One region of the Cystobacter fuscus genome, then DNA from elsewhere that is predicted to be linked to it. Evidence: riboswitches for the same ligand, from Rfam matches in the RefSeq annotation. Region 1 holds a riboswitch; the other holds the start of a gene.
What was found. A riboswitch is a leader RNA that binds a small molecule or an ion and turns the genes downstream of it on or off. The one in region 1 is predicted to bind cobalamin.
Positions count from the first base shown of each region.

Region 2: it holds a riboswitch for cobalamin, as region 1 does, so the genes downstream of both, CYFUS_RS46165 (hypothetical protein) here and CYFUS_RS31560 (energy-coupling factor ABC transporter permease) in region 1, are expected to answer to the same signal.

Region 1 covers NZ_CP022098.1:7,799,144-7,804,825, forward strand. The annotation lists gene CYFUS_RS31530 (FAD-dependent oxidoreductase) at 1-260, opposite strand, end outside; gene CYFUS_RS31535 (DUF3209 family protein) at 265-639, opposite strand; gene CYFUS_RS31540 (CbiX/SirB N-terminal domain-containing protein) at 654-1,862, opposite strand; gene CYFUS_RS31545 (energy-coupling factor ABC transporter ATP-binding protein) at 1,859-2,716, opposite strand; gene CYFUS_RS31550 (CbiQ family ECF transporter T component) at 2,713-3,345, opposite strand; gene CYFUS_RS31555 (hypothetical protein) at 3,342-3,560, opposite strand; gene CYFUS_RS31560 (energy-coupling factor ABC transporter permease) at 3,557-4,369, opposite strand; cobalamin riboswitch at 4,398-4,601, opposite strand; gene bluB (5,6-dimethylbenzimidazole synthase) at 4,658-5,311, opposite strand; gene CYFUS_RS31570 (histidine phosphatase family protein) at 5,380-5,682, opposite strand, start outside.
Region 2 covers NZ_CP022098.1:11,405,755-11,411,436, forward strand. The annotation lists gene CYFUS_RS46150 (FHA domain-containing protein) at 1-568, opposite strand, end outside; gene CYFUS_RS46155 (ubiquinol-cytochrome c reductase iron-sulfur subunit) at 590-1,081, opposite strand; gene CYFUS_RS46160 (cell surface protein) at 1,078-1,776, opposite strand; gene CYFUS_RS46165 (hypothetical protein) at 1,773-3,101, opposite strand; cobalamin riboswitch at 3,245-3,466, opposite strand; gene CYFUS_RS46170 (MXAN_6577-like cysteine-rich protein) at 3,551-5,119, opposite strand; gene CYFUS_RS46175 (TonB-dependent receptor plug domain-containing protein) at 5,116-5,682, opposite strand, start outside.

The DNA.
Region 1 (5,682 bases):
TGCAACATCGCCGAGCCGGGGCCCCCGGCGAGCCGGTAGACACAGATGCGGAAGGTGCGCTGGTCCGCGTCGCTCGACACCAGCGAGTAGGCGCGCTTGTGCGCCTTGCCATCGGCGCGCGGCACGCCGGTGTTGAAGATGAGGTACTGGCCCCCGGTGAAGCCGAGTTCCTCCTCGCCCTGAAGTTGCAGGTGGAGGAGCCTCCCGCGCTCGCCCACGGGCGCGGAGGAGAGGATGCGAGCGGTGCGGGAGACGGCCATGGTGCTAGTCCCTCGGGTAGATTTCGTGGGTGAAGTCGTGCACCTCCTCGAGGTCACGCCACAGCCGCTGGAGGGACTCGTTCTGGCGCCGCAGCTCCAGCTCCACCGACTTGGTCAGCACGAGCAGCGAGCGCAGGTAGGGCATCTTCGGATCATCCGCCCGGGTCGTGGAGACCTTCTCCTGCAGTTCCACCAGGGAGGCATCGAAGAAGCGCAGCATGTTCGCCATGTCGCGCGCCTGCATCAGCGAGCGCACCGGCCCTGGCTTCTCCGCCGCACTGCCCAGCTCGGCCAGCTCGTGCTGCCGCTCGGCGTCGTCTTCCACGCCCAGGATGTTCATCAGCGACAACCGCAACGCCGCCAGTTCATGACAGGCCATGTGTGTTCTCCTCGCTACTGCATGATGTTGTCGACCAGACGGGACACGAGGCGATCACCCACCAGGTGCTCTTCCACGAGCTCCCGGGCATCCGCCTCCGTGACGCCGCGATACCAGATGCCATCCGGGTAGACGGCCACGGTGGGCCCCTCGCCACAGCGGCCCATGCAGGCCGTCCGGGTGATGCGCACCGTGCGCCCCTTGCCCACTTCCTTGAGCTTGCGGCGCAGCGCCTCGATCAGCGCCACGCTGCCGCGCTCGGCGCAGTCGGCGTTGCCGCAGACCAGCACGTGCTTCTCCATGGCGCGGTGGGCGTGCGGATGGGGCGCCGCCTGGGTGTGCGTCTCCCGGTGGCGGATGCTCCAGAGCAGCGCCTTGAGGCCTCCGACGTTCTCCTGGAGGCCCGTGAGCGGCACGCGGTACTGGCAGCCATCGCACGGCAGCGGCACCCCGCCCGCGAGGGCCTCCTCGATGCGCCGGTCCACGTGCTGGACGAGCGGCGACATGCTGCCATCCGCCAGGTGTGGTGCCACCTCGGCGCGCAACCAGGGATAGCGCTCGGCGAAGAGGGCCACCTGGGCGTGGATCTTCTGCAACAGCACCCCGGAGAAGAGCAGGTAGGGCGCCACCAGGATGCGCTCCGGTCGGGCCCGGGCCACCCACTCCAGCGCCTCCTCCAGCGAGGGCTTCGCGATGCCGACGAAGGCCGGCTGCACCTGGGCGAAGCCCCTGCCCTCCGCGTAGAGGCGGGTCAGCTTGCAGAAGTCACCGTTGGCGTCTGGATCCGACGAGCCACGCCCCAGCATCACCACCACCATGCGCGCCGCCTCCTGGGGGGAGAGCGGTCCGGTGCGGGCCTGGGTGCGCTCGAAGGCCAGTTGCGCGAGATCCGGATGGACGCCAAAGGCCTTCACCGCGAGGAAGCGCACGCCCGGGTGATTCTTGCGCGCCGTGGCGAGCGCCAGCGGAATGTCGTTCTTCACGTGCTTCGCCGTGAAGAGGAAGAGCGGGACGACGAGCACCTCCGGCACCTCGGAGGCGATGGCATCCAGCGCCTCGGGGAGGGCCGGCTCGGTGAGCTCCACGAAGCCCAGGCCCACGCGCCGCTCCGGATGGGCCTCGCGGTAGGCGTCCACGAAGCGGTGCACCTCCGCGATGGCCTGCGCGTCGCGGCTGCCATGTCCGACGAAGAGGATGCCGTGGTTGGAACGAGGGGTGCTCACGGGTGCACTTCCTGGCTTGTGGGGACGAGGAGAGGAAGGAGGCGCCGGGCGGCCTCGGCGACCGTGAGGGGCGGGGCTTCCCCCGACTCGGGAAGGAAGGGCGCGAGTTGGGCCCACAACTCGGCGACGGCCGGTGCGCGCAGATGCGCCCGCGCCAGCAGCGCCGCGTCCCGGAAGACCTCCGCGGGAGGACCGAAGGCGAGCAATCGCCCCTCGCCGAGAACGGCCGCCCGGTCGGCGAAGAAGGGCACTTCGTCGGTGGCATGGGTGGAGACGATCAGCGCCACGTCGCGCTCGCGCGCCAGACGCCGCAGCAGGGCCGCCGTCTCGCGCTCTCCCACCGGATCCAACCCGGCGGTGGGCTCATCGAGCAGCAACACCGCCGGATGCATCGCCAGCACGCCCGCCAGACAGGCCCGCTTCTTCTCCCCGAAGCTGAGCGCCTCGATGGGGCGCTCCGCCAGGTGCGCCAGGCCGGTGGCGGCGAGCGCCTCGTCCACCCGGGCCCGCACCGCGTCCGGAGCGAGCCCCTGATGCATCGGACCGATGGCCACGTCCTCCCCGACCGTGGTGCCGAACAACTGGTCATCCGGATTCTGGAAGGCGAGCGCCAGGCCCGCTTCGGTCCGGGCCACCGCTCCGCGCGGAGCCACCTGTCCGCGCAGCCACACCTTGCCGGCGCGCTCCGGCACCAGCCCCGCGATGCCGCGCAGCAGCGTCGTCTTGCCGCACCCGTTGGCGCCGAGCAACGCGACCACCTCTCCCGACCGCACCTCGAGGGACAGGCCGGAGAGGATGGCGGGGCCGCCGGGGGTTCCCACCGAGAGCGCCTCGAGTGCGAGCGCCGCCTTCACGGCCGCTCTCCCGGGGGTGGGAGGTGGGCACCACGGCAGCCCCGGGCGGCCATCGCCTCGGCGGTGGCGTGGGCCTGATCGAAGGCGCGGACCAGGGTGAGCCCACCGAGCGCCCCGAGCGAATGCACGCCGCGGCGCACGCCCCGGTAGCCGAGGCGGAGGATCTGGGCCTCGCGCGCGGTGTGGGCCGCCCGCTCGAGGACCGTGGCGTAGCGCACCGCGAGCGCGAGCACCTCGGCGAGCGGGGCCGGCACCCGCCAGGCGCGCAGCGCCCCCACCAGCGCCCAGGGCGGAGTGAGCGCGATGAGGAGGCCGAAGACGGTGGCTCCCGCGGCGACCCGCGTCCCCAGCACCAGCCCGAGTCTCCAGGCTCCGCTCGCCTCCGGCCGCAGCAATCCGTGCAAGGCCCAGAGCGCCAGACCCGAGAAGAGCGCCACCCCGAGGCGACGCAGCAACACCCCCGCCCGCTCGCCCACCGCGAGCGAGGCGAGCAGGGCCAGCGCCGCCACCGTCGAGGCGGTATGCGGCGCGGGCCCGGCGAGCGCCACCAGCAGAGAGAGCAACGCGCCCCCCAGCTTGAGGCGGGCATCCAGCCCGGCCACCCGCTCGCGAAGGGCCGCGCGGCTCACGCCCGCTCTCCCGTCTCGACGAACAGGGAGCGGTAGAGGTAGCCGAGGAAGAAGCCCCCCACGAGCCCGGCACACAGGAAGGCGAAGAGGAGGACATCCCCCTCCAGCGGAATCAGTGGCGGATGGGGGGAACGTCCCGCGGCCTCGACGAACGGGAGCACGACGTGCTCGTCGACACCCGGCCAGCCCGAGGCCTCGGCGAGGAGCGGCTTCATGGCGTGGCGGGTGCGGCGGGAAGCGCGTGGAACTTCAGGAGGGCGGGCCGGCGGCGGGAGATGAAGACGACGGCGCCGGCGGTGAAGGCCCCCTCGAGCAGTCCGAGCGGAAGCTGGGTGGGGAGGAAGGAGAGCAGCAGGGTGCCCAGCGTGGAGCCCAGCGGTTGGGCGCCGTGCAGCGCCGAGGCCAGCTCGAAGGACGTCATGGCGTAGGTGGCCCAATCCGACAACATGCCCGCGGCGAAGGCCGCCACCCCGAGCGAGGCGCGCACCGAGCGCAGTGCGTGGAAGATGGCATAGCCGACGAAGCCGCCCACCACGCCCATGGACCAGATGTCGGCGCCCAGGGTGGTGAGCCCCCCGTGGGCGAGGAAGAGCGCTTGCAGCAGCAGCGCCACGAACGTCACCAGCACGGTCATCACCGGACCGATGAGCACGGCGGCGAGCCCCGTGCCACACGGGTGCGAGCAGGTGCCGATGATGGGAACCGGCACGGGCATGCAGGAGACGACGAAGACCGCGGCGGCGAGCATCGCCACGAAGGGCGAATAGAGCGGGCTCTGCGCCATGCGCTGGCGCAACCGCGTGACGCCCAGCGCGAGCAGTGGCAGCACGGAAAGCGTCCAGCCCGCGGCCCACCCGAAGGGAAGGATGCCTTCCGCCAGGTGCATGGCATGCGCGGGATGAGGCAGCAGCAACAGGACGAGTGCCGCGAGCCCCGCGCTCGGAGGGAGAGGCGCTGATTGGAGACAGGCCTGGACGCAATGCCGGAGGACGGCACCACACCCACGCCCGGAGAAACCCGGCATGGCAACCTCGCTCTCAATCCACGGAGAGATGGGTCGAACAGCCCTGGGTAGGTCTCCTGGCTCGTGGGTTCAGAGCGCCTGACGGCGTTCCGCGCCACCTCCACCTTCCCCGACGAATCGAGTGGTGACTTCGGAGGTAGCTCCCCACTTACAGTGGCGGGTCCGCGCCGGACTCACACCGGCTTCCCCGTTATGCCCTTGCTAGCGGGCACCCCTGGCTAATGGAATCAAATTGTCGGGGCCAAGTATCGGAGGCGGCGCGCTTCTGTCAACGGAATGCGCTCGCGCCTACCCCTCGGCACTCCGCCACCGGTTCTCCCAGATCAGCTCTTCCAGCGGCCGGCGTGAGTCCCAGCCTTCCAGCTCCAGCATCGGCCGCTCATAGAAGGCCTCGACATGGCCCAGGCACAGGATGGCGATGGGCTCACTACCCGTTGGTGCTCCCAACAACTCCGCCAGCCGGGTGGGCTCGAAGAGCGACACCCAACCCATGCCAATCCCCTCGGCCCTCGCGGCGAGCCAGAGGTTCTGGATGGCGCAACTGGCGGAGGCGAGGTCCATGTTCGGCAGGGTGCGCCTGCCAAACACGTAGCGCTCGCGTTGCTCCATCAGCGCCACGACCCAGAGCTCGGGACATTCCTTGATGCCCTCGACCTTGAGGCGCATGAACTCCTCGCCCCGCGGGCCCAGCGCCTCGGCGGTACGCGCGCGCTCCTGCTCGACCAGTTCCGCGATGTCACCGCGCAGCCTTGCATCCGTGATGCGAATGAACCGCCACGGCTGCATGAAGCCGACGCTCGGCCCGAGATGCGCCGCATGGAGCAGCCGCGCCATGATCTCCTGATCGATGGGATCGGACCGGAAGTGGCGCATGTCCCGGCGTTCGCTGATCGCTCGGTAGACAGCTTCTCGCTCCGCGGGAGAAAAGCGGTGTTTCGTCATGGATCGTCGAGCCCCTGGCAAGCCCTCTCTCGAGTCGCTCCATACCACCGCTCGCCCTGCCCGGCGGCTCAGCCGAACGTCAGGTTCATCAACTTCACGACGGGCTCGTCCCCGTGGAAGTCGATGATGTTCACCGCCGAGTACCCCTGCTCCAGCCGGAACAGGTGGGCGTCCGGCAAGCCCAGCGCCTCGGCCAGCAGCGTCCGGTTCACGCCGCCGTGCGAGACCAGCACGAACGTCTCTCCCGAGTGCCGCGAGCGCAGCGCCCGGGCCGCCGACGACACCCGCTCGCGCAGCTCCGGGTAGCTCTCTCCCTCCGGGAAGCGCACCCGCGTGGGCCGTGCCATCCACTCCGCGAACACCTCGGGGTA
Region 2 (5,682 bases), 3.6 Mb from region 1:
GCGTCTCCGCGGTGCGGAAGAGCAGGAAGAGCGTCTCGGCGAATCCCCGCTGGGGCTGGGGCGCCGCGGTGGGCGGCGCCGGCGCGATGGGCGCCGCGGCCATGGGAGGGGACGAGTCGCCCCAGGGCGTGGAGATGTTGTCGAGCGCCCGCAGCAGATCCACGTCCTTGATGTTCTTGGCGAGCAGGACGGAGGGGCCCACGTCGTCGCCGTGGCCGAAGCGGCGCACGCCTCCGGCGCCCAGGTCCACCATCTCCGTGGCGGCGTTCTCCGACTGCTGCGCCTGGCGCACCGACACGGAGTTCTCCCCCAGGGAGATGGTGTCGCCGGGGCGCAGGTCGGCGCTGCCCTGGAAGAGGGTGCCGTTGAGGCGGCTGCCGTTGCGGCTGCCCAGGTCCTCCACGCGCAGGTGGTCGCCCTCCAGCACGAGCCGGGCGTGCCGCCGCGACACGAGATCGCCGCCCAGGACGATGTCGTTCTCATCCGCGCGGCCGAGGTAGGTGACGCCCTCGGGCAATTCGTAGGAGGTATCGAAGTAACCCGGGCCGTTGATGATGATCTGCCACATCGCGCCCGGCAGCCTACACGATCAGCGCGCCCGGGAGATCCACACCGACTCGCCCACCCGGGCCGTCGCGAAGGTCTTCAGGGGACGGGTGGCGGGACCGCGCAGCACCCGGCCGTCCTCCCCGAAGCGCGAGCCGTGGCACGGACACTCGAGGAGCGACTCGCCGGGCTTGTAGGCCACCAGACAGTCCCCATGGGAGCAGATGTGCCAGACAGTGACGAAGCAGCCCGACGCGGTGTGAATCACCACCACGTCGAGCAGCGCCTCGGGCACCCGCACCACCACCGAGCCCCCCGGCTCGCGCAATTCCGGGTGGTCGGCGAGCCGCACCTCCACCCAGCCCTCGGCGGCGGAGCCGGGCGTGACGCCACACGCCACGGCGTCGGAGTCGCCCTCCCCCTCCCGCGGGCCACACCCGGCGCACAGGGCCGCCAGGGCACAGGTTCCCTGGACGAGCGAGCCCAGCACGCGCCGGCGGGGGAGCGCCGTGGGAGGAGGGAGCGGTCGCGTCATGGCGTCTGGCAGAGAGCGTAGCCGTTCACCACGGCGACCGCGTCCAGGTCGAACCCCGAGGAGGGGGAGCCATTGGGGTTGTTCCCCGCGTCGCGCACGCGGACGAAGCGGGCCCGGGGCACCCCCAGGGTGGCGAGGTCGAAGCCATCACCCCCCGCCACCGAGGGATCCGTGGCACTCACGCCATTGGTCGGCGAGGAGTACACGGGCTTGATGCCCGCGCAACCGGGATACCCTCCCGCCGCGTCCGTGGAGGCGCAGGGGAACTCGTGCCACGTCTGGCCATCCTCGCTCACCGCGACGATGCCCCGCTCCACGAAGGGACCGATGGGGCTGTTGAAGGCGTTCTCGAAGACGAGCAGGTCCACGCCAGGACCGTCCACCACGCCGATGTCGGTGAACTCGAGGACGATTTCCCCCCCGCGACCCAGGGAGAGGACATCCAGCGAGCCCGAGCTCGCCCCCTCTCCATGGGGAGGCCCGAGCACGATGCCGGGGAAGGTATCCTGACCAAAGCCCGCGTTCGGGCCGAACGAGTAGGACGCCACCCGATCGGCGAAGGGCTGGGGCTGCGCCGGGCACGCCGCGAGAGTCTGGGGCTCGTCCTGGAGGGACGGCTCCCCACAGCCCGCGGCGAGCACGGGAAGGAGGAGCCAGGTGCCCCTGGACATGCGGGCAACGAGCGAGCGACTCACGGCGTCCCCACGTGGAGACGCACGAGCCGGCGGCCGTTCTTGTCCTGCACGCCGACGAGCAGGTCCTCGGCCAGGGGAGCCATCGTCACCACCTTGGTGCAGGTGTTGGCCTGGGTGAGCACCTGCTGGAGCTGCCCCACGGTGACGCCCAGCCCATCCTGCGTGGGGGTCAGCGCGATGCGAGCGACGTCGCGGGTGTTCGTGAAGTCGGCGGAGCCGGAGCTGCGCTTGAGCGCCACTCCCGCCCCGAAGCCAGCGGCATCACGCAGGTCGAGCCCCGAGTAGACCTCGGGCATGTTGGCGCCGGACAGGTCCAGGGTCGTCCCCGCCGTCAGGGCGGGCGTGTACGTGTCGGGGGACACCGCGCGCAGGGCATTGGTGGAGGCGTACTCGTTGTCCGGCGTGGGCGTGGAGTACGCATAGCCGAGGGCGACGATCTTGTTCGTCGCCAGCGCGGAGAAACCGCTGAAGCTCCCCGTGCTCGGGAACGTGGCCAGCTTCGACATCTGGAAGGGGGTGCTCTGCGTCTTCACGGCATAGACACCAAGGCCCGTGCCGCTCACGCCCTCCAGGCCCAACCCATTGATGAGGAAGGCTCCATCCAGACCCACGGCGGAGAAGTTGCCAGCCGCGGAGACGTACGTGGACGTGGTGGACGCCAGATCGTGGATGGCCACCTTGCCGGAGAAGTCACCCAGGGTATAGCCCCCCATCAAGCGGACACCATCGTTGACGAGGTAGCCGTTGACATAGGCGGTCTGCGTCACATCGGCGGGGACGATGGGGTAGAGAGGCGTGGTGCTGGCCGCGACACTCGGCCAGGTGCCGAGCGCGTAGACACTGTCGTCCGAGTTCACACCGTACAGCGTGTACGAGCCCGCGGCACCCGCCACCGCCGTGATGGCGCCGATGCTCTCGGGCAGAGGGGCGGACTCGACGACGGTGAAGCCCGGCTGGAGTTGCAGGGTACCGAGCTGCGCGTCATGCGGCAGATCCGCGCACGTGGTCCCCGCGTCCGTCCCCGCGTCCGGCTCGGGCTCCGTCCCCGCGTCCGTCCCCGCATCTGGCCCGGGCTCCGTCCCCGCGTCCGTCCCCGCGTCCGAACCGTTCCCGGGATTCGGAGGAGCGACGTCCTTCACCACGCAGGTGTCGGCCTCGCACACGTACTGCTTGCCCTCCGGCGGGGCGCCCTTGCTGTTCTGGCAGTCGAAGCGATCCACGCACTCCGGACCACTGCAACCCGTCACCATCCATCCGAACGCCACGGCCCCCACCGCCATCACGACCTGGCTCAGCGAGCGCGACTTCTTCATCTCCGTCATCATCCGCGTCCTGCTCCTTGCCCCCTCGGGCACAACGGCTTCACGACGGGAGTGGATGCGAAATGAGCGCTCGGGCGCGGCCCGTGAGAGGACGCACACGAGAACTCATCCGCGCCCCCCCTCGGAAGCATCGGTATGGTCCGTGCCCACTGGCACGGGTCCCTGGCAGGTCTTCGGACTCACGGGCATGGGCGGCTCTCGACAGAGCCCCCCTTCCTACCGGCCGTCGCTTCCCAGCCCTCGCCGGAGGGCCAGTGCCTTCTGACAGCGTTCGTTCCCGTTCACCGCTGCGGGGCAGTCCCGGAGTCGCACCGGATTCCCTCAAGCCTCCACCACCCGGTGGAAGAACCAAGGACGGCAGCGGGGATAGGGTCGCGGAGGCACCTTTGTCAAATCGGTTATCCGTGACGCGTGGCGCCGCGAGCGCAACACAACACACCCATCAGGACCGCTCACGGTAGAGCGATGACATCACTGACGAGCGAGGGGCCCGAGCTTCGGGGACAGATGGCCAATTCCTTGCGCGCCACGAGCGTGTCGCCCACGACCTCGATGACGAAGACGCGACCCGCGTTGTTGTCGCCCACGTAGGCCCGAGAGCCCACCACGGCGAAGCGTCCCGCCGAGGGCAGCGGACACGACGTCGCTTCCGGACAACCCAGCGCGAGCGAGTCCAGCACGCGGCCCTCCGCGCCGAGCAGCACCAGGCCCGTGCCCCGGACGTCCGTGAGGTTGAAGTCGACGTCATAGGTGGCGGCGCCGCCACAGCTCACGAGCAGCCGTTCGCCCACGGGGAGCACCCAGAAGGGATTGAGACATGCCTCGCCCAGCGCGAGCAGCTCCACCGCGCGAGTGCCCGAATCGATCCGGGCGAGGAACCCGGGGCCTCCGGCGGAGTAGCTGCGCGCATCCAGGTTGCCCAGCGCGGCGTACACCCGGCCCTGGAGCGAGGTGATGCCCGCGGGCGCGGGGAGCGTGGTGCGGCCAGGGAAGGGGCGCAGGGCCTCGCCCGAGGGCAGCACGAAGGTGTCCGTGATGACGGGCGCGGTGGGCTCCGCCACCGAGACGCGCACCACCCGGCCTCCCGCGGACGCGTCCCCCTGGAGATTGCCGAGGAGCGTGACATACGCGTCCGGCCCCTCGAGCGTGAAGGCATACGGGTTGGTGTTGGCGCCGAAGTTCACACTGCCCACGTTGGTGAGGGGAATGCCCGTGGGGAAGCGGGGGCCCGGACCCGGAGCGGGCTCGCCGTCGCGCCGCAGCACCTGCAACGTGTTGCTCGTGGAGTTGAGGACGAAGACGAAGGGCTCGCGCACGAGCACCTGATTGGGGACCTGTCCGGTCTGGGTGCGCGCGGGCAGCTCGCCGTAGTCGGAGAGCCGGGCCTGGAGCAGCCGCGAGGACACATCCACCACGAGCAGCACGTCCTGCATGGGCGCGAGGGACACGGGGCTCGTGCCCACCCGCACCGCGGGCCCCCGCACGTCCGCTCCCGCCTGGATGCCCACCACCTGCCCGGTGTTGAAACACGCGGCGACGACATCATCCGTGCACAGGCCCCCGTGACAGCTCCGCGCGTCCGCGCACACGCTCCCGCAGGCGCCGCAATGGAAGGCATCCGTCCGCACGTCCACACACGAGCGCCCACAGAGCGAGGAGGACGCCAGGGTACACGCGACCTTGCACTCGCCCCGCTCGCACACCTGCTCGGGGCCACACGCCACGCCACCCGCGCCCGCGCACCCGCCACAGTGCGCCGGGTCCGACGCCGTCACGACACACTCCCCGCCGCACAGCGCCGCCCCCGCCCGGCACTGGCAGGCTCCCTCGACACACTGCTGCGTGGCGGAACAGGCCACCCCGCACGCACCACACTGGGACGAGGAGCTGGAGAGATCCACGCACTCATTTCCGCAGGCGCTCAGGCCCTCGGCACACAGCGGCCCCTCGTCCGGACACCCCGCCAATACGAGGGACAGGAACACCGCGAGGACCAGCCCTCCGCATCGCATCGGCGTCATGGCGTCTTCCTTCCCGGCTCGAACGCGCCCGACACGGACACGTACACGGCGCGGCCCGGCAGGGGATAGCCCACGAAGTCCTCGACGCGCGCGTCGAGCAGGTTGCGAACCTCGAGGGACACGGTGAGCTCCGGGCGCGAGCCGAAGGTGCTGGACACTCCCGTGTGGACGAAGGCCCGACCGGGCAGGGTCAGCACCCCGTCCCGCGACAGCGCGTGGGCCGACTGGGCCAGCACCTCCACGCGCCCCGTGAGCCACCGGGGACCAGCCAGCACCCGCGCGAACAGCTTGTGCCGGGGCCGGTAGGGCAGTTCGCGCAGGTAGAAGCGCCCGTCGCGTTGCAGATCATTCGACACGGTGAGCGTGTAGCTCAACGCGCCCGAGAGGAACGGATGGGGCCGCCACTCGCCCTCGGCCTCGAGCCCCACCACGCGCGCCCGGACGAAGTTGTAGGGCCGGGCCGCTCCGGGCGGATAGGCCTCGTAGGAGATGAGATCCTCATAGAGGCTCGCGTACCCCCCCACCGAGGCGGAGGACACCTCCGTGCGGTGCACCACCGCCGC